Regions from separate parts of the Caproicibacter sp. BJN0012 genome, predicted to be linked through region 2. Evidence: riboswitches for the same ligand, from Rfam matches in the RefSeq annotation. Region 2 holds a riboswitch; the other holds the start of a gene.

Region 1 (15,363 bases), 1.5 Mb from region 2:
AGATACCGGGCCGACTGGAGATACCGGGCCGACTGGTTTCACCGGACCCACCGGAGATACCGGGCTGACTGGCGATACCGGGCTGACTGGCGATACCGGGCCGACCGGAGATACCGGACCCACAGGCTTTACTGGACCGACCGGAAATACCGGGCCGACCGGAGACACTGGGCCGACCGGATTCACTGGACCGACTGGTTTCACCGGACCCACCGGAGATACCGGGCCGACCGGATTCACCGGACCGACTGGTTTCACCGGACCGACTGGTTTCACCGGACCCACCGGAGATACCGGGCCGACTGGAGATACCGGGCCGACCGGATTCACTGGACCGACTGGAGATACCGGGCCGGCAGTTGCCCTGGTAGGTATTCAAACACAGTTGACAGACAGCAGTGCAGTGACACTGGCTGACGGAACGAACGTGCTATTTGACTCCGTACTGAACACTTCAAGCCCGTCCATTGTCTACGCCCCCGTAACGGGAATTTTCACCATTTCGGCAACCGGGAACTATGAAGTAAGCTGGTGGGTATCCGTCGATGGGACTGCCGGGCCGGCCTCCGTGGAATTCTCGCTGCGTTTAAACGGTACCACCGATATCGCCAGCACCATGCCATCGGTTACCGGAGAGCTTTTCGGCAGCGCCCTTATTACCGTCGGAGCGACACCCGCCACTTTCGCACTGGTCAACACAACCGGAGCCACCGTTCTGTACGCCGCTGTTCCCGTACAGGCAAACATCGTCATTTCACACATCGTATGATCTTCATTTCCCCATTTCAGGGGCCGGAATCCTCGGGTTCCGGCTCCGATTTTTATTTATCGAGCGTCGAAACCCACCGCACCCGCAGAATCATCAGAACGGCGATCACCGCCGCCATGTAATTGGAAAACAGATTGCCCCAGAAAACCGAGTAATACTGAAGCGTCTGTTCGGTTGCCAGAATAAAGAGATACCTCAAGAGCCAGATGCGCAGCACCCCGAGGAACAGGGGGACCGTCGTTTTTCCGAGCCCGATAAAGGCGCCCTGCACCGCCATGCAGACACCGAACCCCACGACGGAGTAGGTATAGATATGCAGCGCCCGGTTTGCAATGTCAAGGACATCGGCTTTTTGGGTAAACAGCACTGTCAGATAGGGAGAAAGAGGCACGATCACCGCGATAATCGCAAGCGCCGTCACCACGCTTGCCACACAGCCTACCCAGCAGGAGCGCTTCGCATTGGAAACCTGGCCGGCGCCGATATTGATGCTGACCATCGTCGTCACCGCGGAGCCGAACGCCGCGGGAAGATTGAAGCATACGGCGGTAATATTATTCGCGATGCCCTGTCCGTTAAGGACGACCGCGCCGTATTTCTGGGTTTCGTTGTTGATCAGAAAGAAACCCAGGTTCAACATAAGGCTCGCAAGCATGGCGGGAATGCCAACCCGGATGAGCTGCCGGATCAAATCATAGTCAAAATGAAAGCCGCGCAAAGACAGCTTGTCCTCTCCCTTTCCCACAAACAGCTCGTAAAACATCCAGACGCAGATCAGAACATTGGAGCACAGGGAAGAAAGGACGCAGCCCACGATTTCCAGGCGGAGCAGAACGATGAACAGCAGGTTGAACAGGATTTTCAGCGCGAGCAGAAGAAGCATCCGGACAAAGGTCGCCTCCGGTTTTCCCGTGGCGTTTTTAATCGCGTTGTAAATGCTCTCTAAAAAAGAAAACGGAAGAACAAACGAATAAAGGCTGATGTAAAGAAACACATTGTGTGAAATTTCCGGGTCCACGTTCGCCGACACGGGGAAAGCCGCCAGCGCGGACAGGGGCGCGGCGCAAAGGCCCACGGCGGAGGCGAAAATAACAATCTGCGCGGAAATGTGCCTGACCCGCTCAAAATCACCCTGGCCATTGGCCTGCCCGATGATCGCCATGGCAGCCACACTGATCCCCTGCGCAAGCGAAATCATCATATTGATGACCGGCTCGCTGTAGGTCACCGCGCTGGCAACAAGCGTTCCCGCCGCATTGTTGATAAACAGACCGTCGGACAGCGGCAGCAGCGCCTGGATCACGCTCATCATGAGGGTCGGCAAAGACAGCATCAGGAGAGTCTGCAGGATACTTCCGTGAAGAATCAGTTCTCTGCGCTGCTCGGTCCCCTGATGCAAAAACTCAAGTTTCAAGGATGCTCCTCTTTCCGTCAATATACTTTAATATATGAAAATCCTTCAATCGGCTGCTTACGCGAAATCTGCCGCCCGGAATATCAAGAAGGGGCCGGATTTCCGAAAAATCGGCAGGCGGCCCTTTTGGCCGCCCGATCACTCTTTGCGGTAAACTATCTGCCGGAGCAGGAAAGTGTAATCCCGAGAAAATCATAGGGAATAATAAAGGTTACAATACCGGTCGCATAAGGGGCGATATCATATTGCTGATAGTAAATCGCCACTCCCTCCTGGGTTAAGTAGTAATTTTCCGGACGAAAATATTTTAAAATCAAATGTTTGTAGTCGTCAAAATAGATTCCCGGATTCTGCTGCATATTCCGTTCCGCCTGTTTCAGGATTTCCGAAACCACGATCCGCCGGTAATTTACACCAGGTGCGAAAAAGTGGGACAAGGCGAACCTTCTTCCGCTTTGCAGGCTGAACGTGTCCGAAGCTCTGACGGTGGTTCCGTGCGCGCCGCCCGTAAACTCATACCGATCGCGGTAGGTGCTGAAATAGCACTCCTGATTCATCGTGACCTCGTATTTCATGACGGCATCATACGCCCGGAACGGATAATCGTGCTCCTGCGCGCTGTGATAGTCCCGAACGGCCTGGCGATACAGCGTTCCCGCCGCATATCTTGAAAAATCGGCCGCCTGCGCCCGGAACCTTGAATTGATCCTGGCCTGTGCCTGAGGATTCCCGCTCAGTTTGACGACAGGGAATTGAACGGACAGAGTCAGAACTGCCGTGCCGCGGTAGATAAATTCCCGGTGATTTTCCTGAAAGGTTACCTCGGCGCTGCTGTTGGGTAAATTCATATTAATCCCTCCCGGTTCATTCTATGTATCGCCAACCCATTTCAGAAAAGAGTTTGAGCGGGAGAGAGAGAAAATTTTAACTTCCGGATTCAACGAGCACGGACAAGCCTTCCCAAAACGCCGTCAAAGCCCGTTGACGACATTGTTCGGGCGCTTTCCCTCCGCCGACAGAAAAAGATTATTCCAAATATTTCTGTGCAGCCGGTAAAAAACACCATTTGTCGTTCCGCCGATATGAGGTGAAAAGATGACGCGGTAACGGCAGTTTTCACTCAGACGCAGAAGCGGATTTTCCAGCGTCGCCGGTTCAGGGGACAGCGTATCCAGCCCGGCCCCGGCGATGGTCCCGCTTTCCAGCGCATCCGCCAGGGCGGCCTGGTCCACAATCTCCCCCCTTGCGGTATTGACCAGAACCGCGGAAGGTTTCATCCGCCTCAAAAACTCGCGGTCGATCAGGCCGGTCGTCTCCGGCGTCACCGGCAGGTGCAGGCTGACAATATCGCACGAGGCAGCCAGCTCCGAAAGCGGAAGGTAGCTGACGCCGAACTTCTTTTCTTCCTCCGCGCCCAACCGGTGCCTGCCGTAGTAACTCACTTTGGAGCCAAAGGCCAAAAGGCGTTTCGCCGTGGCTTTCCCAATACTGCCGAAACCGACGATTCCCACATGGCAGGATTCGAGCTCCGTAATCCCGTCCAGAATAAAGGAGCTTTTCGCCTGTCCCTGTTTTCCCCGCCGGACCAAATTGTCCCCCTCCTGAAAGCGGCGAAGGAGGGCAAGCATCAGCAGAATCGCCTGCTCCGCCACGGCCCCGCTGTTGAGGGATGCGTTGTTGCAGACATAAACGCCCGCCTCCCGCGCGGCCTGCAGGTCGATCCGCTCAAACCCGGCGCCCTCCGAATGGATCAGGCGCAGCTTCGGCATCTGCCCGATGAGGCGGCGTGACACGGGGCTGACTGCGTCCACGACGATAAAATCCGCATCCCCTCCCTTTTGGATCGCTTCCTCTTCCTCATAGACGCTGTCGAGAAAAACCAGTTTCCAATCGCCGGGGATCTTTGAAAAATCCGTATACTTTTCAATTCGTCTTTTTGAAGTAAGAATCAGCACTTTCATCGTAAATCTCTCATTTCATAAAAATACGCGCTGGCGCATTCCCGCGCGCGGTGATATGATGAAAAAAACAAGGGACAAGGAAAGGAAATTCCATGATATCGATCGCGTTAAAAAAGATCGGCTATTTTTTAATTGACGGTGAAGCAGAGGGGCAAAACTATTACGGGTTTGACCAGGAGTGGTTCCGGACCCGATGGCAGCGCCTCTCCGGCTGCGGGCCGACGGCTGTTTCCAACATTCTGTATTACCTCGGAAGATCCCGCTCCATACCTGGGCTGGACCGGCCGGTCAGCCGGAAAGAAAGCCCGGATTTCATGGAGGACATCTGGCGGCACGTAAAGCCGACCGCAATGGGGATCCCGAATACGGAACTGTTATGCAAGGGCGTGCAGTCCTACGCAAAAGCAAAGTCGCTCCGCATCGGCACGGAACCGTTTGAAATCCCGGGTTTCCGCTGCTCCCGCCCGGACTTTGGGCAGCTTCTCCTGTTTCTGCATTCGGCGCTGTCCGCCGACACGCCAGTCGCCTTTTTGAACCTGGACTGTGGAGAGGAAAAAATTTTGGATTCATGGCACTGGGTCACCGTGGTCTCCCTGGAATACGAAGCCGACGGGAACGCCGCTATCGCTGAGATCCTGGACGAGGGGATGAAAAAGGAAATCGACTTGAACAAATGGTTCCGGACGACCGCAAAAGGCGGCGGACTGGTCCGTTTTCATCTGTCATGCTAATACTATACCCGAAACGACACGGTTTGACAAGTCCGGCAAATATTTCGTATTAGAAATCGACTCGAATTATTTAAAATTTTTCAAAAAGGGGATTGACATTCACGCGGCGTCAAGCGATAGGATCTGTTTGAAAGGAGGAAGCGAGGATGGAATATACGATCCAAAAGCTGGCGAAACTCTCCGGCATCAGCACGCGCACTCTCCGGTATTACGACGAAACCGGCCTGCTGAAACCGGCACGGCTGAGTCCTTCCGGATACCGGATCTACGGCGGCGCCCAAGTGGGCCGTCTGCAGCAGATCCTTTTCTACCGGGAACTGGGCGTCGGCCTGAAGGAAATCGGGAAAATTCTCGATTCACCCGGATTCAGCGCCGCCGAAGCGCTCCGCCGCCATCGCGAGCTTCTCCTTCGGCAGCGGGCCCGCCTCGATCTTTTGATCCGCAATGTGGAAAAAACGCTCGCCTGCGAGAAAGGAGAATCATCCATGACCGACAGCGAAAAATTCGAAGGATTCAAAGAAAATCTGGTAAAACAGAACGAACGGCGCTACGGTAAGGAAATCCGCAAAAAGTACGGCACCAAGGCCGTCGAACGGAGCAGCCGCAAACTTCTCGGAATGACCCAACAGGAATACGGACGGTTCCAGGACATTGAGCGGTCGCTTAACGAAACGCTTCTCGAAGCGTTTCAGACGGGCGACCCGGCCGGAGAGACTGCCCAGAAGGCCGCCGCCCTGCACCGCGAATGGCTTTCCTTCACCTGGGAGACCTACACGCCGGAAGCCCACGCGGCGCTGGCGCAGATGTATGTGGACGATCCCCGGTTCACCGCTTATTACGACCGGATGCGGCCGGGGCTGGCAAAATTTCTGCGGGACACGGTAAAGATTTACACGGACCGCCAAAAGAACAACTGACAAAAGGAGCTTTCTCGCGCATGATGCGGGAGGAAGCTCCTAATTTTTTCAAAGCGCAACACCGCCAAAAATGATTTCAGGGACGGAACTGCGCGCGCAGTTCCCTCGCGGCGGCGGCAATGTCGGGTTTCGTCAGGATCGCGGAAATCACCGCGAGGCCGTCGATTCCCGTGCCGCGGAACCGCCCGGCGTTCTGCGGGCCGATCCCGCCGATCACCACGATCGGGATCGCGGCGGCGCGACGGATTTCCGCGAGCGTTTCCATCGACACCAGCCCGGCGTCCGTCTTTGTTCCCGTCGCGAACATTGCCCCCACGCCAATGTAGTCCGCGCCGTCCCGCTGCGCCCGGACGGCTTCCTCCACGGTCGCGGCTGAAATCCCGATCACCCTGTCGTCTCCCAGCATGGCACGGAGCGCCGCGCAGGGCAGATCGCTCTGGCCCGCGTGGACGCCGGCCGCTCCAACGGCGAGCGCGATATCCGCCCGGTCGTTGATGATGAGCGGGATTCCGCAGCGGTCCGTGATCCGTTTGACGCCGAGCGCCGTGCGATAAAAATCAAGGGAGGAGCAGTCTTTCTCCCGAAGCTGGACCAGCGTGCAGCCTCCCCGGATCGCCTGTTCCACCGCCTCCTCCAGCGTATCGGCGCTCATGAGGCGTCGGTCCGTGCATAAGTACAGGGTATAGTCGATCTCAGGCTTCATCGAGCTTCGCCCTCTTTTCAAACAGCGCCGGGTCCAGACGGCTCAGAGCGTCGATCACCGCGATGTGGAAGCCGCCCGTCCCGGCGCTTCCGGCGGCTTCATAGGCGAGCTCCCCGGCAATGCCCATGGCGGCGACCGCGGCCGCCGCCGCGGCAAGCGGGTCGTGGCTCACGGCGGCGCAGGCTCCCGCCAGGGCGGAGGTCATGCAGCCGGTTCCCGTTACGCTGGAAAGCATCGGGTGTCCATTGCGGATCTTTACCGTCCGCTCTCCGTCGGACAGGACGTCCACCGCCCCGGTGACCGCCGCGGCGCAGCCGTATTGCTCCGCAACCGAAACGGCGACCGAGACGGCGTCGTTCCCGCTGTCGGCCTCGGACGCGTCCACGCCCTTGGTCGCGGACCGGATCCCCGCGAGGAAGGACAGTTCGGAGAGGTTGCCCCGCAGGACGGTCATCCGAATCCGTTTCAGAAGCTCCCGCACGGCCCGGTTTCTCAGAGCGGAGGCGCCGGCCCCGACCGGATCGAGCACGACGGGAATTCCGAGCTCATTCGCTTTCGCGCCGGCGGCAAGCATGGATTCAACGGTGCGCCGGTTCAGCGTGCCGATGTTGAGCACCAAAGCCGATGAAATGGAAGCGATGTCCGCCGCCTCCCCGATGTCGTCCGCCATGATCGGAGAAGCCCCAAATGCCAGCAGCGCGTTGGCGCAGTCGTTCACCGTGACATAGTTGGTAATATTGTGGACCAGCGGGGACTTCCGGCGGACCTCCGAGAGGACCTCCGCCGCATCCTTTGTGATTTGATTCAATGCTTTTCCTCCTTACTTTTCAGAACAGAACGTAACCTTTTTCCCTTCGAGGATCAGGTTGGTCGTCCGGACGGCGCACATTTTTCCGCACATGGAGCAGGTGTGGCGGTCGGCGGGCGGCGTGCTTTCAAAATACCGCCGCGCCTTTTCTCCGTCGATCGCGAGCCGGAAGATCTCGTCCCAGTCCATGTTCCTGCGGGCCTGCGCCATCCTGCTGTCGCGCTCACGCGCGTGCGGGATCCCTTTCGCAAGGTCCGCCGCGTGCGCCGCGATCAGGCTTGCGACGATCCCCTCCTTCACGTCGTCCAGGTCCGGCAGGCGAAGGTGCTCCGCCGGAGTGACATAGCACAGGAAATCCGCGCCCGACGCCGCTGCGATCGCTCCGCCGACGGCCGCGGTGATGTGGTCGTAGCCGGGGGCAATGTCCGTCACCAGAGGGCCCAAAACGTAAAACGGCGCGCCGTGGCACAGGCGCTTCTCCAGCGCCATGTTGGCAGCAATTTCATTCATCGCCATATGTCCCGGTCCCTCCACCAGAACCTGGACGTCCTTCTTCCAGGCGCGCTCGGTCAGATCCCCGATCTCGATCAGCTCGGCGATCTGGCCGGCGTCGGTGCTGTCGTCCAGGCAGCCGGGCCTGAGGGCGTCGCCGAGAGAGATTGTCACGTCGTATTCGCGCAGAATGTCAAGCAGTTCGTCGTAATGTTCGAAAAACGGATTTTCATTCCCGGTCATCTCCATCCACGCGAACAGCAGCGAGCCGCCGCGGGACACGATGTTCATTTTCCTCCCCTGCCGGCGGAACGCTTCGACCGCCCGGCGGTTCATCCCGGCGTGGACCGTCATAAAATCCACGCCCTCTCTGGCGTGCGCCTCAACAACTTTCAGAAAATCCCGGGCGGTGATCTCCAGCAGGTCCTTTTCCAGATAACCGACCGCGTCGTACACGGGGACCGTTCCGATCATCGCGGGAGACTCGGCGATCAGCCTCTGCCGAAACTCACGGGTTTTGCCATAATTGCTCAGATCCATGATCGCGTGCGCGCCGAACCGGGCCGCAAGCTCCGCTTTTTGAAGCTCTGTCCCATAATCTTTGCAGTCGCCGGAAACGCCGAGGTTCACATTGATCTTCGTCGCGAGGCCCTCGCCGACCCCTTCCGGGGAAAGCGCCGTGTGGCCGGCGTTCGCCGGGATCACCGCGTGGCCCGCCGCGACCAGCGCAAGGAGCTTTTCCGGCTCCATCCCCTCTTTGGCGGCGACCGCTCTCAGCTCTTTTGTAACAACGCCCTTTTTCGCGGCTTCCATCTGAGTCTGAACATTCTTCATCGTCTGATTCCTTTCATAAAATAAAAGTGATTGGTCGGGCCGTGCCCCTTCCCCACCGGCAGAGCATGTTCAATCGCCGCGGTCACATACTCCTTCGCGGCGCGCGCCGCTTCGGGCACGGACATCCCTTCCGCAAGGTTCGCGGCAATGGCGGAGGAAAGCGTGCATCCTGTCCCGTGTGTATTATCCGTTTCGATTCTCTCGTGAGTAAATATGGTAAACTCGTTTCCGTCAAACAGCAGGTCTTCCGCGTCGCCGGAGAGATGCCCGCCCTTGAGCAGGACGTTTTCGGCTCCCATCCGGCGCAGCCTCTCGGCAGCCCGCTTCCGGCCGTCCAAAGTCTCGATTTTGATTCCCGTCAACGCTTCCGCTTCCGGCAGATTCGGCGTCAGAACATACGAGAGAGGAAGCAGTTCTTCCCTCAATGTCTGCAGCGCATTCGGATGCATCAGGGCACAGCCTCCCTTGGCCACCATCACGGGGTCAAGCACCACGCCGGGCGGCCCGTACTGCCGGAGCTTTCGCGCAACCGCCCGCATCTGCGCCGAACCGGACAGCATTCCGATCTTTACGCCGTCCACCCGGATATCCTCAAACACGGCGTCGAGCTGGTCCCCGATCACGGACGGTTCGAGATCGCAGACGGAAAGGACGCGGGAGGTGTTTTCCGCCACAACGGAAACGATCACGCTCATGCCGTAAGCGCCGTGCGCGGCAAAGGTTTTCAGGTCCGCCTGAATCCCTGCCCCGCCGCTGCAGTCGGAACCCGCGATCGTCAGAAGATTTTTGATATATCGTCCCCTCTTTCTATATATAATGCGCTGAATCCAAACTCTCCTTTCTCCATAAAAACGGGGTTTCAAACGGCAAAAAAATACCCGCCGGACATGCGGCGGGCTGATTCATCTTTGCTCCCTACGACAGCGTTGACTGACAGGTTCAAAGGGTCAGGTTTTACCTTCTCAACTCGATTTGAGTCCCCCCGCGATATTCAGTTAAAAAGGCGTCCGCCAAAAACAGGCGAACGCCAATCGAAAACTCAATGCACGTTCCCTACTTCGGTATTAACCGACAGGTTCAAAGGGTCAGGTTTTACCTTCTCAACTCGAGCGAGTTCCCCCCGTTTTCTGTTATTATATCTTTTTTCAGGTTTTCTGTCAATCATGCCGGATTAAAAATTATGCAACTGCAAATCCCCGCCATTGAACAGAATTCCTCGGCCATTTCCCGCTTTCACCACCCTCCATGGCAACAGCCCATCCGCCGGAATTTATTGAGGTGTCTACAATCCAATGAATATTCTTCCATTTCCATTAAAATTATTCAAAGCACAGCCGGAAGGGGCATGGCGCGGGCACAAATTTGGCCTTGACAATTATAAAATGTTCAACTATACTTTTATTTAAATTCATGTGAGAGTTCAGCATCAGTTATTTTTTAACTTTCATCATGCTTTCGGACGATACCAGCAAAAAGACGAACTGAAATAAGCCATGGGAAGTGGTAAAGGTTCCGGGGAGGAATTTATCTCTCCGTAAAGAAGCATAGCGGTATGGGTTTCAGCAGATCGGCGTTTCCATACATTGATCGAAGATAAAAATAAGATGCCTTGCCTATCGTGACTTAATGCGCCAGTTCCCATGATAAACGGAGTGATTGGCAATTACATAATGCATGTGAAACGCTCGGTTAATTCACGTAGCGGGTTTTTCGGTGCAAAATTATAAAAATTCCAGCAATGAATATTTATAAGTCATACAGTAATATTCTAGCATGAAGATTTATTGAGCGGCAGGCGCATTCAACGAGGAATGTACCTGCCGTTTCTAATAAATAGAAGGAAAAAGGGGGATATTTTTTTGGGAGCATTTGCCATAAAAAGAACCGGTTATGCCATACTGACAATTTTCTTCATATCCATCATCACTTTTACGCTGATGAATCTGATTCCCGGCGGCCCGTTCTTAAGCGAAAAGAATATACCGAAAGAGACTTTAACCGCATTAAATGCGAAATACGGCCTCGACAAACCGTTGCCGCAGCAATATCTGACCTATATGGGAAATCTGCTGAAGGGCGACCTTGGGGATTCCTTGAAACAGAAAGGCCGCTCCGCCAACGACATTATTCTCACGGCATTTCCGGTGTCCGCCAGGCTTGGCGGAATCTCCATTTTGCTTGCATTGATTCTGGGAGTCATCATGGGGTCCGTTTCCGCCTTGAACCGGGGACGCTTTACAGACCGCGCCCTAATGGTTGTTTCAACCCTGGGAATCGCGGTCCCAAGCTTTGTGATGGCGACATTTTTAATGATCATATTCGGCGTGAAGCTGAAATGGCTGCCTACGTTCGGGCTGCGCTCCTTCTCCGCCTACATTCTGCCGTGCGTCACGCTGGCTTTCTACCCGATGTCCTACATCACCCGGCTGATGCGTTCCGGCATGCTCGACGCCCTTGATCAGGATTACATCCGGACAGCCAAATCCAAGGGGGTCGGAAGGCTTGTGCTGCTGTATAAGCACGCTCTGCGCAACGCCATTTTACCCGTCATTACCTACCTTGGGCCTTTGCTTGCCTACACAGTCACCGGAAGCTTCGTGGTTGAAAGCATCTTTAACATTCCGGGCCTCGGCCGTGAGTTTATCCTGTGCATCACGGCGCGCGATTATCCTTTGGTTATGAGCACAACCATATTCCTAGCCGTCCTGATTGTAGTGATGAACCTGGTTGTTGATCTCTGTTATAAACTGATCGATCCGCGGATCTCATTGCAGTAAGGGAGGATAATGGAAATGGAAGCATTCAAGAACCCGTTTACTCTTCAATTAAGAACGGACGATTTTCTGCCCGCGGACGAGGAGGAAAAGCAGCAGCTTGTCGTCATGAGGGAAAGCACCACCTTTTGGAGGGACGCTCTCAGTCGGCTTCTTCACAACAAAATAGCAATGACGGCTTTTGTCGTGATCGTCTTAGTCATGGTCTTTGCCTTTGTCATGCCTAATTTTTATCCATATACTTATGACCAGCAGATTCGCGGCAGTGAATTTCTGCACCCGATGCAGTATTCTCAGAAAGAAATGAAAACCATACAGGCCGGCGGCAGTGTCTTCCCCCACATTCTCGGCACGGACATGCACGGACGCGACATGGTGATCCGTCTGATGATGGGGACCAGGGTTTCCCTTCTGGTCGGCATCATCGCCAGCATTCTGGTCCTTTTGATCGGAACGATTTACGGCGCGATCTCCGGATATTTCGGCGGCGTGGTCGACCTCGTCATGATGAGGATCGTGGACATCATCTATTCCATCCCGGATATGCTGACGATCATTCTGCTTCAGGTCACCCTGAAGGAACCCCTGACAAAACTTTTCGACACGCATCCATCGCTGTCCTGGCTGCAAAGCCTCGGTGTCCCGATGGTCAGCATTTTTATCACATTCAGTCTGCTGTACTGGGTCAACATGGCAAGAATTGTCCGCGGACAGGTCATGTCGCTCAAAGGACAGGAATTTGTCACGGCCGCGCGCGCACTCGGCGCTTCCAGCAAACGGATTATTTCAAAGCACCTGATTCCGAACTGCATCAGCGTCCTGATCGTCACCACCACGCTGGAAATTCCGAGGGCGATTTTCACGGAAGCGTTTCTGAGCTTTCTCGGCCTTGGCGTGATGTCGCCGATGGCCAGCCTTGGTTCCCTCGCCTCCGACGCGCTGGGCGGAATCGAATCCTATACTTATCTGCTCGTCGCTCCATCCGTTGCCATCAGCATTATCATTCTCTCCTTCAATCTGTTTGGAGACGGTTTACGGGATGCGTTTGATCCAAAGCTGAAGGAGAATAAAAAATGAACCAGAAACATTTGCTTGACATCAACGATTTGAGAGTGTCCTTTTTTACCCCTGCCGGAGAAGTGAAGGCGGTCAACGGCGTTTCTTACACGCTGGATTACGGGGAGGTCCTCGGCATTGTCGGGGAATCCGGAAGCGGAAAAAGCGTTTCCGCCTATACCCTGACGGGACTGGTCGACCGGCCGGGCAAAATTGTCGGCGGAACCGTGAATTTCAACGGCCATCAGATCGAGAAGCTCTCCGAAAAGGAATTCCGGAAAATCCGGGGAAAAGAAGTCAGCATTATCTTTCAGGATCCCATGACTTCCCTGAATCCCGTTTTCACCATCGGGAATCAGCTGACCGAAATGCTCAAACTTCACACCGATAAAAATCGCGAAGAACGTAAGCAAAGGGCGATTGAACTGCTGAATCTGGTCGGCGTGAACGAACCCGAAAAACGTCTGACGCAGTATCCGCATGAGTTTTCCGGCGGAATGCGCCAGCGCGTCATGATTGCGATGGCCCTGGCCTGCGAACCGAAGCTGCTGATCGCCGACGAACCGACCACGGCGCTCGACGTGACCATTCAGGCCCAGATTATGGAACTGATGGTGGAATTAAAACAAAAAATCAATATGTCCGTCATGCTGATCACGCATGACCTTGGCGTCGTTTCCGATGTCTGCGACCGCATCGCGGTGATGTACGCCGGAAAGATCGTCGAAATCGGCACGACGGATGAAATTTTTTATAATCCAAAGCACTGCTACACAAAAGGGCTGCTTCGTTCCATTCCTAAAATCAACGAATCCTCCCATGAGCGCCTGGTCCCGATCGAGGGCACTCCGGTCGATCTTCTGAATCCCCCGGCAGGATGCCCGTTCGCGCCAAGGTGCGAATCCTGCATGAAAATATGCCTAAAAAGGATGCCGGAATTCACGCAGATCTCCGAAACACATAAAAGCGCCTGTTGGCTGAACCAAAAGGAACAGTTTGAAAAGCAGGAAGGAGCGGCCGTCAATGAGTGAAAAATTATTGGAGGTCCAGCACCTCAAACAGTATTTTCCGGTGAAAACAGGCATGTTTAAAAAAGGTTTTGTCCAGGCGGTCGACGATGTCAGCTTTTATATCAATCGCGGCGAGACCTTCGGGCTGGTGGGGGAAAGCGGATGCGGAAAAACCACGACCGGCCGTACGATTCTTAGGCTTTATGAGCCGACCGGCGGAAAGATCTTTTATGACGGCGCCGATGTGACAAAAGTCGATTTTAAACCTTACCGCAAAAAAATGCAGATTGTTTTTCAGGACCCCTACGCGTCTCTCGATTCCAGAATGACGGTGGGCGACATCGTCGGAGAGGCGATCGACATTCACGGGCTTGCCTCGTCAAAGGCGGAGCGCAAGGACAAAATTCTTTCTCTTTTAAATCGGGTTGGACTGAACAGCGAGCATGCGAACCGCTATCCGCACGAATTTTCCGGCGGGCAGCGCCAAAGGATCGGCATTGCGCGCGCGCTTGCCGTCAACCCGGAATTTATTGTCTGCGACGAACCGATTTCCGCTTTGGACGTTTCGATTCAGGCGCAGGTGATCAATATGTTTGAAGACCTTCAGCAGGAGCTGGGTCTGACTTATCTTTTCATCGCGCACGATCTTGCCGTAGTCAAACATATCAGCAACCGGATCGGCGTGATGTATCTTGGCAAACTGGTCGAGCTTGCAAACAGTGAAACGCTGTACGCAAGGCCGCTTCATCCTTATACACAGAGCCTGCTTTCCGCAATTCCGGTCCCGGACCCAAAAGCCAGCCGGAAGAAAAAAAGAATTGTTCTGGAGGGCGATGTGCCCAGTCCTCTTCATCCGCCCACAGGCTGCCGTTTTCGCACCCGGTGCCCCTATGCGGTGCCGAAATGTGCCGAAGAGGTTCCTGAGATGCGGGAATATGAACCGGGGCATTTTGCCGCTTGTCACAGAATTGAGGAAATTAGAAAAGTTGAAGTGCATTAGGCCTTGATTCCATGAAAAACATTGCGCATTTCGGCTAAAATTGTGCTTTGCAGCGTAAAATAAGGTTCGGAATACAGCAGACATGGTCATTTTGTGTTTCTGCAATGCGTGATTTTACTTCGGAATTGCGTCAGTCAGCAGACCAAGGCCTCGAATAAATGCAAATATTTTCATTTGGAGGGAAAGTTTATGACAAAAAAGTTATTGTCTTCGGTGCTTGCCGCAGCCATGATCGCAACGGCATTCACCGGATGCGGCGGTTCCGCATCGACGTCGTCACAGGCATCGTCCGGCGCAGGTTCGGCCGCACAGTCTAACACATCCCTGAGCGTCCATGTAGGCTCGGAGCCGGATTCCATGGATCCCGCGCTGAATACCGCGGTTGACGGCGGTATTTACATTCAGCACGTTTTTGAAGGTCTGACTAAACTGGATGAAAGCGGAAAAATCGTCAACGGCCAGGCAAAGGACATCAAAGCGAGCGACGACGGTCTGACCTACACCGCCACGCTGCGAGACGACATTAAATGGTCTGACGGCAAGGCCGTCACCGCCCAGGACTTTGTTTATGCATGGCAGCGTCTGGTCGACCCCAAGACCGCTTCCGAATACAGCTATATGATGGACCCGGTTGTGAACGCCACTGATATTTACACGAGCAAGAACAAGGATGTCACCAGCCTTGGCGTCACCGCGAAAGATGACAAGACCCTCGTGATCAAGCTGAACGCTCCCTGTGCCTATTTCCTGCAGCTGCTGTCACGCCCGATGTTCTACCCGCTCCGCAAAGATGTTGTCGATGGGAACGACAAGTGGACACAGGACCCCAAAACTTATATCGGCAACGGCCCCTATAAGATGACGGCCTGGAACCACAAGGAAAGCATCATCGAC
Region 2 (15,363 bases):
TTGTTCCTTACGACGGCTGCGACGTGCTGTTTCTGAGCAGGCGGGACGAACTGGCCGAATCGTTTCTGCGGGCGTTTCCCCAAGCGGTTGACCTGGCTGAAACAAATCAAAAAGCAAACGCCATGGAGCGCCGTATCACGGAGCTGCTGCACAGGGAAGCGGCGGCGGGCATTATGATTCTACAGACGGGGAAATCATCGGCAAAATCCGGGAATTGCTGGACAGAACGTAAAAAAGCCTCCGGAAAAATCCGGAGGCCTTGAGCGTTTATGCGGAACCCGGGCGGCGGGATGAATACTATAAGATTGAACCCTTTTGCCGGGCTTGATTTCTGAAAAACGGAGTGAACTTGACCTATGCTTCAACTTTTTAAGCCGGCCTGCACATGCCCGAACGCTTCAGCCGAAGGTTTCTCCGCCGCCCTGCCCTCGTTCGCGGTTTCTTCCAGCACGGTATTATCCGGCTGGACCGTCACATCGCCCTATTTCAGCAGTTCCAGCTTCAACGCCGCCAGCGGGAATTATACCGCTCCGGCCACCGGCCTCTACGCGATGCAGGCGACGGTAAATTATGTCACCAACACGGCCATCACCATTTCGCTGGGAAACGACATCAACCCTTTCTTCGTCATCCGGAGGACTTCCCCCGCCGCGGCCCAGCTGATCAGCGGATTACTACCGATTGTCAATATCAGCGTTCTGGCCCTGTCGATCAGAGGCATCCTGGGGAGCAGCGCCGTCACCCTTACCGGAGTTGTTTCCCTGACAAAGGGGGACGTGGTCAGCCTCTACTACAATTCGGACGGGATGAGCGTGGCCTTTACGCTGACAGATTCCTTTTGGTCCGCATACCGCCTTTCTTAGTCTTTTATGCCATTCAGGAACAGGCCCGGCTGCCTTACGGATTTCCGGAGGTTTTCCATGCCGCCGAAATTGCCGCGATTTCCCTTCCGTGGCCTGAAAGGTCGTTCGGCGTTTCCAGGATCAGCGGAAGATCCCGCACGGCGGGATGGCGGGCGAAGCGGAGCAGGGCGTCGAAGCCGATCCGCCCCTCGCCGATCCGCTCGTGCCGGTCCTTGCGGCTGCCGATGGGATTTTTGCTGTCGTTCAGATGAACGGCCCGCAGCCGGGAAAGGCCGACGGCGCGGTCGAATTCCCCCAGCACGCCGTCCGGGTCGCCGACGATGTCGTACCCCGCGTCGAATATATGGCAGGTGTCGAGGCAAACGCCGATCCGCTCCGAACACTCCACCCGGTCGAGAATCGCCCTCAGTTCCTCGAAACTGCGGCCGACCTCGCTCCCCTTGCCGGCCATGGTTTCAAGAAGAACCGTGGTATGCATTTCCGGCGTTAGAATTTCGTTGAGCGCGCCGGCGATCATCCGGATACCCTCCTCCGCGCCCTGCCCGCCGTGGCTGCCGGGGTGAAGATTATAGCAGTTGCCGGGTAGGCGCTCCATGCGCGCCAGATCGTCCGCCAGCACCGAACACCCGAACGCGCGGACCTTTTCGTCGGCGGAGCAGACGTTCATGGTGTACGGCGCGTGCGCGACGACCGGACCGATGTTGTTTTCCCGCATCAGCTGAAGGAACTGATTTTCATCTTTCGGGTCGAGCGCGCGGGCTCTGCCTCCGCGCGGGTTGCGCGTAAAGAACTGGAACGTGTTCGCGCCGATCGAGAGCGCGTCGCGGCACATCGAGGCGTATCCTTTCGCCGCCGAAAGGTGGCAGCCGATTTTCAGCATTTGTTTTCTCCTTATCTGAATCATATGGGACAAAGGTCCTTTTTCTTTTTGTGCTCAGGCCGGACGCGCAGCGTCTTTTGCGCCTACGGCGGTCACGACTTCAGCCTTCTTTGCGCTCGGGCCGCGCGGGCCGATCTTTTGCGGACCTGAGGCTCGGTGGCTCTTAACCCTAATTTCTTCTTACTTCTACTCTTGCGCTCGGGCCGCGGGCTGATCTTTTGCGGGCCTGAGGCTCGGTGGCTCTTAACCTTTTATTTCTTCTTATTTTCTTCTTTGCGCTCAGGCCGCGCGGGCTGATCTTTTGCGGACCTGAGGCTCGGTGGCTCTTAACCCTAATTTCTTCTTACTTCTACTCTTGCGCTCAGGCCGCGCAGGCCCCTCCTTTCGTTCAAGGGTGAATTAAAATAGCAAGTGCAACAGGAGGGTAGAAAGAGTCCACAAAAAGCCAAATCCATGATACAGTAGGAGTTGAAAAGACACCACTGAAGGAGAGGCTTTTTATGGACTACCACCATCTTACACCAAAAGAGCGCGCATTGATAGCCCAATTGTGGAATAACGGGATCAGTATGAGGCAGCTTGCACGCAGGTTGCAAAGGGATCCGGGCACAATCAGCCGGGAGATCAAGAGGAACCGTTCGGGACAAAAATATCTTAGCGTTCCGGCACGGGCCCGGTACCTTGAACGGCGAATGGAATGCCGCCGGAAGAGGCTGTATCAAAACCCACGTCTGACAGCTTACATATCCGAAAAGCTTGAATTGTCATGGTCGCCCGAACAAATTGCCGGAAGAATCCGGTTAGACTATCCGGATGACCGGGACATGAAAATCTCGCACAGCAGCATATATCGGTCGCTACGCGCGGACTTGCTGCCACGTTCCGTACAACTTACGATGAAACTGCGTCACTATGGCCGTCAGCATGGAGAAACTCGTGGGTACAAGGCCGGGGCGCGGGAAATCCGGGAGAGAAGCAAAGAAGTTCTACGCAGAAAGAGACTTGGAGACTGGGAAGCTGACACGATCGTGTTCGGACAAGCAAAACGCGTTTATTTGCTGAATGTGACCGACCGAAAAAGTCGATACTGCTGCCTGGCCGTCCTGCGCAACATCAGACGGGAAGAAGTCATGCGGGGCTTTGAGTTCTTCTTTGAAGGCGGAAAGGTTCCGCTCCGCACGGTAACGTCGGATCGAGGGATCGAATTCAACTGCCACCGTGAATTTGAGAGCCGCTTTGAAGCGTTGTATTATTACACTCGCCCAGCCTCTCCGTGGCAGAAGCCAACTGTGGAAAATACGAACGGATTGATTCGTCAGTTTTTCCCCAGAGGAACCCGTTTTACAGAACTTACCCCAGAAGCCGTGGCATTTGTCATGGAGCGTCTCAACGACCGCCCGCGTAAATGTTTGAATTGGAAAACTCCTGCTGAAGTCATTTCTTCTTATCTGTTGCACTTCACTTGACAATTCACCCGGAGCCGAAAGGAAGGGCCTGTCCGGCCTGAGGACAGAAAAAGAAAATAGAAGAAATTTTGGGTTAAGAGGCACTTGCTAAAGGCAAACATATAATCGCCACCCGCGCCCCGGCCAAAGAAAAAATAAGGTTAAGGGGAACCGGGCCATAGGCCCACAGGAATCCGGCCTGAGGACAAAAAGATAGAATAGAAAAAATTGGGGTTAAGAGGCCCGGGCGCCAAGCACTCAAAAACCGATAAAATATCAAATCAAATATTACCTGTTGAAATTTGGTAAATTAAGGATTATAATAGAATCGCAAGGTAAATAAAAAACGCAATGCAGAGGCAAGGTGTTACGAGCACCCGCCTCCTGCATACGGAGAACCACCCTCCATATACCACGGAATTCACCGCGCATTGCAGGACCTATTATACTTCCTTTTTCTGTTTTTGTACAGAGGGGGGAAGGATGATCCCCTGACCTGATTGCGCGCGCGCCGGTGTATGGAATGACAAATTCCGTACCGGCGCTTTTTGTTGCCTTGCGGGCGGCGATTGCCGCGCCCGGCCGAGGCTGAACCCCTCGGCGGCTGCGCGGCGTCACGCCGCCCGCCGACGGAATTCCGGTAAGTGTGAAGAGAAGAATGTGGACAGAAGAAAACCCGACCATCCCGGCGCAGTGAGAGAGATTCCGCCGGCAAAACAGGGAACGGAGCGCCTTACCTGATGGCGCTCCGTTCCCGATTTTTATTAACAATCCGTTGTATTCCTCAATTATAATACAAAATGAAAATATTTGCCTTTTGGCAGACAAGGACGCACAGTGTCTTTCGCGGCTCCGCCGTCCACGCTTTTCGCCTTCGGGAGATTCTTATCTCCGTCCCGCCTGTCTCAGCCCGCCTTCTTCTGTGTGCTGACCGGCGGGCCGTAGTCCGCGGCGACTCGCCGCCTTTCGCTTTCGGGAGTATCTAACCTCCGTCCCGCTAAACAAAGCGAACGGCTTTTTGCCGTTCCGACCGGCGGGCTGTAGGTGCGGCGGCACGCCGACGGGAGTTTCTTCCCGCTGTCCCGCCTGTCTCAGCCGACCGATTCACCGTTTGCTGACCGGCGGGCCGTAGTCCGCGGCGACTCGCCGCCTTTCGCTTTCGGGAGTATCTAACCTCCGTCCCGCTAAACAAAGCGAACGGCTTTTTGCCGTTCCGACCGGCGGGCTGTAGGTGCGGCGGCACGCCGACGGGAGTTTCTTCCCGCTGTCCCGCCTGTCTCAGCCGACCGATTCACCGTTTGCTGACCGGCGGGCCGTAGTCTGCGGCGACTCGCCGCTTTTATTTTCTGAAACCGGAAAAGAAATAGATTTCCTCCGTGTCTGCCGTCATATCGATTTGAAACAGCCCGGAAAATTCCGCGGCTTCTTCTTCCGCGGACCGCAGTTCCCAGGAAATGCGGCCGGTCATCTTTCCGTTGTGGCGGCCGTTGATGGCAGCCCGGCCCGTTCCGTGCGCGATCATCAGCCTTCCGCCCTTCCTCAGCATGGAGGCCATCTTTTCCGCGAGCCGCTTTTTGTCGGGGAAATGGGGGTACGCGTTGTAAATCAGAATGGTGTCGAACCCCGATTCGCGGAGCTCGAAGCAGTCCGAGGCCACCGTGCGCAGCCGCCCGTCGGAAAACTTTGCGCGCGCCCGGCCGATCATTTTCTCCGAAAGGTCCGTTCCAAGAAGAAACGCGGGATTCCTGGACAGGATTTCAGGAAACAGGACCCCCGTCCCGCAGGCGATATCCGCCACGCGGGAGCCCTCTTTTACTCCGGACAATGTCACGATCGCCGCGATCTTTTCCGGTCTGCCGCGGTCCAGGCAGTCCCATGTCTCCGCGCAGCGGTCGAAAAATTCCCTGATTTCCCCGGTCTGAGATGCTGTCTCCATCAATTCGACTAAGCCCTTTCCCTTCTAAATACGCTCGCCTTTTCCAGAGCCAGAACGATCACGGGGATAAAGACGATCTGGATGATGATTCCCGGAACGGCCTGCACGAACGAAGCGGAAAGGAAGGCGGCGAATCCGTAGGGCTTATCCGCCATTCCCAGGAAAACCGCGTTCGCGGCGCCGGAAACCACTCTTCCGCCCAGCATGGCGCAGATTAATGCGGGGTACACGTTCCAGCGCATCTTTCTGTAAAACAGACCGGTCAGAAGGCCGTAGGCGCAAAGCTCCAGCATCATGGCGGCCGCCGTCGGGAAAATGGGCGGCATCCCGGTCAGCAGGGAGGAAAGCAGCGGCACGATCAAACCGCAGACGGCGCCGTACTGCCAGCCGAACAGCAGGCCGCAGAGCAGAACCGGAATGTGCATGGGAAGAAAGACCGAACCGGCCCCCACCATGTGGAACAGAACCGGCAGAATCAGGCCGAGGGCGATGCAGAGCGCCGCGCCGGTGAGGTTTACCGTCATTGATTTTTTCATGATTCACAACTCTTTCCTGATAAAATAAAAAATGAAACCGTGAAAAGACCGTTTCATACGGTTTCCCTTCATGGTTTCATTATGATTGCAATTATGAAATTTTACTGAAATTTTACCGATGGGCGAAAGCCTTCGTGGCTTTCTTTGTTTTTATTTTATCCCAGCAGGCGAAGAATGTCAAGACGCACAGCGTCTTTCTTGCCTGCGGCGGACCTCCGGTCGGGACGCGCCTGCGGCGGACGCACAGCGTCTTTCCCGCCTGCGGCGTTCCCGGCTTTGGTTTTGGAGAGTTGCCAACCTCCGTCCCGCCGCCGGGAGATTCCCGGAACAGTCCTACCCGGAAAAACTGAAAAATTGCTCCGTTTTCAGGGGTAGGCTGAAGAGAGCGGCGGCACGCCGCTCAGAGGAAACGCCTGAGCGGCTTGTAGAGCAGCGCGCCGACCACAAGGCAGACGGCGAAGTCGGGAAGAACGTACGAGCCGTTGTAGGCGATGGAATAAAGCCACAGGTGGCCGTGCCATTCGTCCGGCAGCCAGGAGGCGTAGGCCGTCACGCCGGAGATCACATGGCTCAAAAACCGCAGGAAGACCGCCGTGAACATCCCCGCGACGAATTTCGGGAAGCTCTTGCCGTAGATGCCCGCAAGGCCCAGGCAGGTGAACGCGAGAAGGTAGTCGAATGCGAACGACGCCGCCACCGCGACGGGAGTCAGGCCCCAGGACATCACCGCCGCGACGTCCAGCAGGAGCTGGATCACGCCGTAGGTAAATCCCGTAAGGACCCCCCATTTGAACCCGTATTTGTAGCCGATCAGCAGCACCGGCAGCATGCTGCACAGCGTCACCGACCCGCCCAGCGGCATCTGGTACACCTTGATCAGGCTCAGCACCGTTGCAAGCGCCAGCATGATCGCGCTTTCCACCAGCCGCAGGTTGGCGGCGTTCATGCCGGAATTGCTCTTTTCATTTGTCATTGCTTTTGTCCCTCCATTTTGTCCGGAATTCCGCTATGGAGAACAAAAAAACGCCCCGCGGCCTGCGCGGAGCGTGATTTTCGTTTTCCTACGCTGGCATTATCCAGATCAGGTTATGGGTTTCAGGCGTCGCTTCGCCTGCTCTCAGCCGGGAAATACCCAGCACCCCTTTTCAATTTTCAAAATCATCATACAACAGGAACCGCTATTTGTCAATCAGAAATCCGCGCAGGTCTTCCACCGTTCTGGAAAAATGCTCCCCGCCCTCGCGCTCCATTTCCTCCCGCGTGCCGAATCCGTACAGGACCCCGACAAAGTTCGTGCCCGCCCTGCGCGCGCCCGCCGCGTCGTATTTCGTGTCGCCGATCATGACGGCGCGGGACGCGGGAACGCCGAAGTGCTCCAGCGCGGGGCGGATCAGAAACTCCTTGCCGCTGCCGCGGTCGGAGTCGCTCTCCGCCGAGACATAATCAAAATGCGGCGAAAGGCCGAAATAATCCAGGATTCGCTTTGTCGGGGTCGCGGGCTTCGAGGTCACGACCGCCAGCTTTGCCCCGCCCAGCCGCAGCTCGTCCAGAAGATCGAAAATGCCGGGGTATACCTCGTTTTCAAAGGCGCCCCGCTCCGCGTAGTATCTGCGGTAGTCGCCGATCAGCTCGGCGGTCGTCTTTTCCGTCATCCGGGGAAAAAGTTCCTTCAGCATGTTGAGGAGCGGAGGACCGATGAACCGGCGCAGCACCTGCGGCCCGGGGACCGGCCAGCCGACATGCCGGAACGCTTCCCTCAGCCCGTTGGTGATCCCCGGCCCGGAGTCCGTCAGTGTGCCGTCCAGGTCGAACAGGATCAGATCACAGCGAAGGCTCATTGAGCCACCGTGTTTTTCCGCTCTTCCGCCTTCTTCATAAACCGCTCGCCCGCCACGCTGACGCGCACATGCGTCCCCGTCGCGACGACTCCCGCGTTGTCGCGCGCTTCCAGACGGAACCGGAACGTCCTTTTTTCATGCTCTTCCAGTTCGGCGGTCACCGTGACCTTGCAGCCAGGCGCCGTCGGAGCCAGATGCTCCACGGTGATTTTCGAGCCGACGGTCGTTTCGCCGTCCGAGAGATACCCCGCGGCGATCTCCATCGCCGTGTTTTCGAAAAAGGCCGCGACAATCGGCGTTGCCAATACGGGCAGAAGCCCGCTGCCCATGCGCGAGGCGAGCATTTCCTGAGAAACGGTGAATTCCTTTGTCAATCGGGTGTCCGGCATTGTAATTCCCTCCTGATGCATGATATAATAATACGATTCTTTCGCACGGCCTCTTGTTCCGGGCCGTCTCCGCTGCCATTATAACATATCCAGCGGAAGATTTCATCCTTTTCACGGGTTCAATTTTAAGACGGGGAGGCGGCCAAATGCCGGAAAAAAGCGCCGCGCCGAACGGGCGCGGCAGGATTTATTTAATGGACGAGCTCCGCGGTTTCGCCGTGTTCTGCATGGTGTTTTACCACGGCTTTTACACGTTCGGGTATCTGTTCGGAAACGACGTCGGGATTTATTTTTTCCGGTTCTTCATGCCCGCGGAACCCTTTTTCGCCGGGATGTTCCTGTTTATCTCCGGCATCGCCTCCAACCTGACGCATTCCAATTTAGCGCGCGGGACAAAGCTGCTGGCCGTCGCGCTCGGCGTGACGCTGGTCACCTGGATTTTTTTGCCGGAGGACGTCATCACGTTCGGCGTGCTGCATTTCCTCGCGGTGTGCATGATCCTGTTCGGCCTTCTCAAGCCTTATGCCGACCGCTTCCGGTTTTCGTGGGTCCCGGTCCTCGTCTGCTTTGCCCTTTATTTCCTGACGCGCGGCGTTCCGTACGGAACCCTGGGCTGCGGCCGGGGCCTCGGCATACCGCTGCCGGAGGGACTCTACGCTTCCGCCTGGCTCGCGCCGCTCGGCTTCCCCGGCCCCGGCTTTGAAAGCTCCGATTATTTCCCCATGCTGCCGTGGATTTTCGTTTTCGCGGCGGGGACCTTTGTCGGCAAGCTGGCCGGGGCGGGCAGATTCCCGGAAATCGCCTACCGCTCGCAGGTCCCCGTTCTCTCCTGGTTCGGGCGCCACGCGCTTGTGCTGTACCTGTTCCACCAGCCGGTCATCTACGGGCTGTGCCTGCTGCTCAAACAGGCCGCGTCCTATTTTTCCTGAACCTTGGGCTCCGCCGTGATCTCCACCCGGTTTCCGTCCGGGTCCAGCACGCAGCTTTCAAAGCAGCCGTCGCCGGTATGCCTGGGGCCGCTCACCACGGGAACGCCGCCTGCCCGCATCTTTTTTGTCAGATTTTCCACCGCTTCTTCCGATTCGGCGGAAAACGCGAGGTGCGCGTAGCCCGCGGTAAACTCGCCGCGCACGGATTCTTTCAGGTGTGTGCGGTGCATCAGTTCCAGCGCCGCGCCCTGCCCGAAACGGACAAAGCGGGAGGAAAAGCCTTTCTCAGGGTTTTCATACGCCGGCCCGGCCTCGCCGCCGAACCACCGGCAGTAGAAGTCTTTCAGTCTTTCCAGGTTCAGAGTGTAAATTGCCGCGTGGGTAATGGTCATACTCAGACTCCTCCGTTTTTTCCCGCCGTGTGCCCGCAAAGACGGATTTCCGGCGCCGCGCGGGAAAATCGATTTTCTATATTTTACCATATTCACTGTCCGAAAAGAACGGCTATTTCATGATTTTTGGAGGGATTCCCATGGATCCGATCACCGAACTGACCCGCCGGTTCAACTTACAGGAATGGCAGGTGAAAAACGTCGTCGAGCTGATCGACGCCGGAAACACGATTCCGTTCATCGCGCGCTACCGCAAGGAGGCGCACGGCTCGCTGGACGACCAGGTTCTGCGCGAGATCGCGGAGCGCCTCGACTACCTGCGCTCGCTGGAAAAGCGCCGGGAGGAAGTCAAAACGCTGATTGAGGAAACGGGCCTTCTGACCCCGGAAGTGACGGCGGAGCTGCAAAAGGCGGAGACGCTGGCGGAGATCGAGGATATTTACCGCCCGTTCCGACCCAAGCGCAAAACGCGCGCCTCCGTGGCGAAGGAAAAGGGGCTGGAGCCGCTCGCGGAACAGATCGGAAAGCAGGGGCCGGGCGAACCGGTCCTTCTCGCCCAATCCTATGTGAATCCCGAAAAAGGGGTCGAAACGCCGGAGGACGCGCTTGCGGGCGCGCTCGACATTCTCGCGGAGCGCGTTTCCGACAACGCGGAGATCCGCCGCCGGCTGCGCGTGGTCGCGTCGGCCCACGGCATTTTGGTTTCAAAGGCGGCAAAGCCGGAGGAAGACAGCGTTTACGCGCCGTATTATGATTTTCATGAGCCGGTGAATAAAATCGCGGGGCACCGCGTGCTGGCAGCCGACCGGGGGGAAAAGGAAGGCTTTCTGAAACTGTCCGTCGAGCTGGAACGGGCGCGGGGGCTGTCCATCGTCTTTTCCGAGTGCGTCAGGGGGGACACGCCCTGCGCCCGCGCGGTCCGCGCCGCGTGCGAAGACGCCTACGACCGGCTGATCTTCCCGTCCATCGAGCGGGAGATCCGGAACTCCCTGACGGAGGCGGCGGACGAGTCCGCGGTCAGGGTGTTCGCGGTCAACCTGCGCCAGCTGTTCCTGCAGCCGCCGGTGCGCGGCAAGGTCGCGATGGGTCTCGACCCGGGGTACCGCACGGGCTGCAAGGTCGCCGTGGTGGACGCGACCGGGCGCGTGCTCGACACCGGGGTAATCTACCCGACCCACTCGCAGGCGAAGGTGGAGGAGGCGAAGGAAACCGTGCGGCGGATGATCTTAAAACATCATGTGGAGGTCATCGCGATCGGGAACGGCACCGCGTCCCACGAGACGGAGGAATTCGCCGCCGGGGTGATCCGCGAGCTGGACGCGGGCGTTTCCTACATGGTGGTCAGCGAGGCGGGCGCGTCGGTGTATTCGGCGAGCAAGCTGGCGGCGCAGGAATTCCCGGAGTTCGACGTGACGCTGCGCAGCGCGGTCTCGATCGCGCGGCGGCTCCAGGACCCGCTGGCGGAGCTGGTCAAAATCGACCCGAAGGCGGTCGGCGTGGGGCAGTACCAGCATGACATGCCGAAAAAGATGCTGGATTCCGCGCTTTCCGGCGTGGTGGAGGACTGCGTCAACTCGGTCGGGGCCGACCTGAACACGGCCTCCCCGTCGCTCCTCGAACACATCGCCGGAATCACGCCCGCGGTTTCGAAAAACATCGTGGGGTACCGCGAGGAAAACGGCGCGTTCCGCAGCAGGAAAGAGCTGCTCAAAGTGCCGAAGCTCGGCCCGAAGGCGTTCGAGCAGTGCGCCGGATTCCTGCGCGTACCGGAAAGCGAGGACCTTCTCGACCACACCGCCGTGCACCCGGAGTCCTACGCGGCGGCAAAGGCGCTTTTGAAGCTGTGCGACTACAGCGCGGCGGAAATCAGGCGCGGCAGTTTCCCCGGCCTCACGGAAAAGGTGGAGCGGATTGGCCGGGAAAAGGCCGCTGCCGAAACCGGCGTGGGCGTGCCGACGCTGCTCGACATCGTGGCGGAGCTGCAGCGCCCGGGCCGCGACCCGCGCGACGAGCTGCCGAAGCCTCTGCTCCGCACCGACGTGATGAAGCTGGAGGATCTGAAACCCGGCATGGAACTGACCGGGACGGTGCGCAACGTGATCGACTTCGGCGCGTTTATCGACATCGGCGTGCATCAGGACGGGCTGGTTCACGTTTCCCAGATCTGCGACCGGTTCATCAAGCATCCCTCGGAGGTGCTGAAGGTCGGGGATATCGTCAAGGTATGGGTGCTGTCGGTCGACGTGAAAAAGCAGCGCATCTCCCTGACCATGCGCGGCGGCGAGTCGCCGCGGACTACGGCCCGCCGGTCAGCAAACGGTGAATCGGTCGGCTGAGACAGGCGGGACAGCGGGAAGAAATTCCCGAAGGCGAAAGGCGTGGACGGCGGAGCCGCGAAAGACGCTGTGTGTCCACCGTGGGCACGACCGGATAAATGGGAATAAAATCAGGCCGCGCGGATGCATCGGCATTCGCGCGGCCTTTGGTCTGCGGCCCCTGTTTTCCGGAGGGCGGGCCATGGGATGGACCGGGGAATCAAGTAAACTTCCTCACATACACTGTAATGCACCGGCATGGTGCGCGCCGTCTTCCCCCGCCGGACCGTTCCCCGTCAGGGGCTTCGGCAAAGCGGAAGACCGGCCTTTAACCGGCCTTTAAAATGTAAATTCCTTTTCACGCGTTCTGCTCTGCACTCCCCGCCCCCGGCCGGAAACAGGAAACCCGGCGGCGTGCCGCCGCTCCCTTCGGCCCGGACACACAGTGTCTTTCGCGCCTGCGGCTCCCAACGCTTTGGGAGCCGGGGTTTGAAAATGCGCAATGTTCCATCGGGAGAGTCCCGGAACCGTCCTGCCAAACCGAGCTGCGAATTTTCGCTGTTCTGTCCGGCAGGCTGAAGATGCAGCGGCACGCTGCCTGCAGGGCACAAAAAAGCACCGGTACGGAAATTTTCATTCCATACACCGGCGCGCGTGAAAAGCAGGTCCGTTTTTTCGTCCCCGGCTTTCCCCCCCTCTGTACAAAACAAGGGGAAAGAGGTATAATATACCTGCAAATGCGCGGTAAAAACCGCTGTGTATGGACCCTCGTTCCATATGCAGGGGGCGGGGTGTGTCAGCACCCTGTCCCTGCTTTGCACTTTTTATTGTGCCTTACAAGTCCTATTATAATCCTTAATTTACCAAAATTCAACTAAAAATCTTTCTTTAATATTTGTTTATAAATTTTTTGGCCAATGCCCCTAACCCAAAATTCATCTTAATTTATCTTTCTGTCCTCAGGCCGGATTTCTGCGGGCCTGAGGCCCGGTTCCCCTTAACCTGTTATTTCTTCTTATTTTCTCTTTTGCGCTCCGGCCGCGCGGGCCCGTACTTTCGTAATCAGACGAAAGTACGCAAAGCCTGAGTCGGGGGGAACTTCAACTTCCCAACGGGAGGGGCACCTAAACGTCCCCCCCCGACGCCCCCCGGCACCTGTCATGAAGAACAGTTTTGTTATTAAGCCAGAGTTTCCCATTGGACGTTCCAAGTTATTAGCTACGTGCGAAAAGGTAATTTTCTGAAAATTTTCGGCTTTTAGGTAAATACCCTGTGGCTTCAGCTTTTCAGCCCCCGTCGTCAATGAAAAGCTGTTGTTAGAAGAACAGAAAAAACTTCTTGACGGCTCCTGGGGGGGTCAGGGGGACCATCCGGTCCGGACGCGCCTACGGCATGCACGGCTTAAAAAGCATTGTTGCTTCCCTGTTTTTCGCCGCTCCGGGAAAGGAAAGCGTAGATGCAGCGGTACGCTGCCCCCCGTGCGAACTTTGCCTCCTTTCGGACGGAGCCGAAAGGAAGGGCCTGTGCGGCCCGAGCGCATAAGTGCGTCCCTGTCCGGCCCGAGGACAAAAGGTACCGCCGCACGTTGCGATTTTTTCCACAAGGCTTTATAATATGGTTGAAAAGAGGGGACAGGATTATGGATGAAAAAGCAGGTGAATTCATCGAATCCCTTTACCGGCGGAAAGAGACGCTGACAAAAGACGAATTCGTCCGGCTGACGGAATGGAAGGATTTTATTCCCGTGGTGGATGATGACGTCGCGCGTTTTCTCCGGCTGGTTCTGGCCATGAAGAAGCCGAAGCGGATTCTGGAAATCGGCACGAGCATCGGGTATTCCGCAACAAATATGGCGCTGGCCGCGCGGGAATACGGCGGCAGGATCATCACGCTGGAAAACGATCCGAAGGCCGCGGCACAGGCGCGGGAAAACTTTCGCCGGGCGGGAGTCGATTCCGTCGCCGCGGTCCGGGAGGGCGACGCGCTCTACCTGCTTCCGGCGCTGGGCTCCGGCTCGTTCGACCTTGTGTTCCAGGACGCGGACAAACGCCTGTATTCCCGCCTGTTGCCGGAGTGCATCCGGGTCCTGGCGCCGGGCGGCATTTTTCTCGCTGACGACGCGCTGTTCCCCGCGATGGACCTCGATGAAAAATGGCAGGATCTTGTCGCTCCCATGGAGAAGTTCGACCGGCAGGTCGCGGCCTCGCCGGAGCTTGTCAGCACGCTGCTGCCGATTGGGGACGGCCTGATCTGCGCCGTGAAAAAAGACTGAAAAAGAGAGAGGATACACAATGAAACTGGGAATCGTCGGACTGCCGAACGTCGGCAAAAGCACGCTGTTCAACGCGATTACGAACGCGGGCGCACAGGCCGCGAACTATCCGTTCTGCACCATCGAGCCAAACGTCGGCGTGGTCGCCGTTCCGGACAAGCGGCTGGATAAGCTGGCCGAACTGTACCACCCGAAAAAATACACGCCCGCCACCATCGAATTCGTGGACATCGCCGGATTGGTTCGCGGGGCGTCCAAAGGCGAAGGGCTCGGCAATAAATTCCTCGCAAATATCCGCGAATGCGACGCCATCGTCCATGTGGTGCGCTGCTTTGAGGACGACGATATCGTCCATGTGGACGGCGGCATCGACCCGAAACGCGACATCGAAACCATCAACACGGAGCTGATCCTCTCCGACCTTGAGGTGCTGGACCGGCGCATCGAGCGCACGCAGAAAATGATCAAGGCCGACAAAAAATACCAGGCGGAGCTGGACTTCTTCCGCAGGGTCAAGGGCGTTCTGAACGAGGGGAAAGCCGCCCGGACCGTGGAGTGCACGGAGGACGAGGCCGCGCTGCTCGCCTCTGTTTCGCTGCTTTCCAACAAGCAGACCATCTACGCCGCGAACATGAGCGAGGGCGATTTTTCCGATGGAATCGAGCAGAACCCGTATTTCAAAGTCGTAAAGGAGCACGCCGAAAACGAGCACGCGGGCGTTCTGCCGATCTGCGCCGAAACCGAAGCGCAGATCAGCGGCATGGAGCCGGAGGAAAAAGAGCTGTTCCTCTCCGACATGGGACTGTCCGAATCCGGCCTGGACCGCCTCATCCGCGCCTGCTACGCCCTGTTGGGGCTTATCTCCTTTCTGACCGCCGGAGAGCCGGAGGTGCGCGCGTGGACGATCAAAAAGGGAACCCTGGCTCCGCAGGCTGCCGGGAAAATCCATACGGATTTTGAACGCGGCTTCATCCGCGCCGAGGTCGTCTCCTACGACACCCTGATCTCCTGCGGATCGATGGCCGCCGCAAAGGAAAAAGGACTGGTAAGAAGTGAAGGAAAAGAATACGTCATGCAGGACGGCGACGTGGTTTTGTTCCGCTTCAATGTGTAAGCCGTGACCGGCGGAGCCGCGAAAGGCCGAACGGCCCGGGACAGCGACGTGGTTTTGTTCCGCTTCAATGTGTACCGTGACCGGCGGAGCCGCATCCCGGCTGGACGATTATCGAACCCGGTTTGGCGGAACGGAAAGTTTTCAGCCTCCGTTCCCGCCAAACGAAATTGTTCTACAGCGCTCTGAACGGCGGGCCGCGCGGCAAATATGCAGGTTCCACTAGAAAAGATTTTTCATAAAAATTAATAATAATTCCTATTATTGTATTGATTTTTCTTTCACGGCGTGATATACTAATGCCAACATCAGAAAAGAACCGGATTCGCCCGGTTAAATTTAAAGTATTAGGAGGAAATACACATGGAACTCAAAGGAAGCAAAACCGAAAAAAATCTGCTGGCGGCATTCGCCGGAGAATCACAGGCAAGAAACAAATATACTTTTTACGCGTCTC

Evidence for each region. A riboswitch is a leader RNA that binds a small molecule or an ion and turns the genes downstream of it on or off. The one in region 2 is predicted to bind thiamine pyrophosphate.
Region 1: linked by a shared signal. The riboswitch ahead of thiD (bifunctional hydroxymethylpyrimidine kinase/phosphomethylpyrimidine kinase) and the one ahead of VA597_RS00170 (energy-coupled thiamine transporter ThiT) in region 2 are both predicted to bind thiamine pyrophosphate.

The regions. Positions count from the first base shown of each region.
Region 1 covers NZ_CP142518.1:1,492,752-1,508,114, reverse strand. The annotation lists gene VA597_RS07265 (hypothetical protein) at 404-769, shown strand; gene VA597_RS07260 (MATE family efflux transporter) at 822-2,183, opposite strand; gene VA597_RS07255 (DUF3298 and DUF4163 domain-containing protein) at 2,339-3,031, opposite strand; gene VA597_RS07250 (2-hydroxyacid dehydrogenase) at 3,155-4,144, opposite strand; gene VA597_RS07245 (hypothetical protein) at 4,237-4,875, shown strand; gene VA597_RS07240 (MerR family transcriptional regulator) at 5,022-5,792, shown strand; gene thiE (thiamine phosphate synthase) at 5,869-6,495, opposite strand; gene thiM (hydroxyethylthiazole kinase) at 6,485-7,303, opposite strand; gene thiC (phosphomethylpyrimidine synthase ThiC) at 7,316-8,629, opposite strand; gene thiD (bifunctional hydroxymethylpyrimidine kinase/phosphomethylpyrimidine kinase) at 8,626-9,420, opposite strand; TPP riboswitch at 9,662-9,760, opposite strand; gene VA597_RS07215 (ABC transporter permease) at 10,489-11,406, shown strand; gene VA597_RS07210 (ABC transporter permease) at 11,422-12,480, shown strand; gene VA597_RS07205 (ABC transporter ATP-binding protein) at 12,477-13,490, shown strand; gene VA597_RS07200 (ABC transporter ATP-binding protein) at 13,483-14,469, shown strand; gene VA597_RS07195 (peptide ABC transporter substrate-binding protein) at 14,659-15,363, shown strand, end outside.
Region 2 covers NZ_CP142518.1:25,664-41,026, reverse strand. The annotation lists gene VA597_RS00205 (hypothetical protein) at 1-263, shown strand, start outside; gene VA597_RS00200 (hypothetical protein) at 357-863, shown strand; gene VA597_RS00195 (deoxyribonuclease IV) at 898-1,743, opposite strand; gene VA597_RS00190 (IS30 family transposase) at 2,244-3,209, shown strand; gene VA597_RS00185 (class I SAM-dependent methyltransferase) at 4,528-5,124, opposite strand; gene VA597_RS00180 (ECF transporter S component) at 5,133-5,660, opposite strand; gene VA597_RS00175 (hypothetical protein) at 5,795-6,010, shown strand; gene VA597_RS00170 (energy-coupled thiamine transporter ThiT) at 6,061-6,633, opposite strand; TPP riboswitch at 6,702-6,813, opposite strand; gene VA597_RS00165 (HAD-IA family hydrolase) at 6,839-7,498, opposite strand; gene VA597_RS00160 (thioesterase family protein) at 7,495-7,887, opposite strand; gene VA597_RS00155 (heparan-alpha-glucosaminide N-acetyltransferase) at 8,034-8,816, shown strand; gene VA597_RS00150 (VOC family protein) at 8,804-9,208, opposite strand; gene VA597_RS00145 (Tex family protein) at 9,349-11,544, shown strand; gene VA597_RS00140 (hypothetical protein) at 12,862-13,065, shown strand; gene VA597_RS00135 (O-methyltransferase) at 13,163-13,795, shown strand; gene ychF (redox-regulated ATPase YchF) at 13,815-14,909, shown strand; gene rbr (rubrerythrin) at 15,270-15,363, shown strand, end outside.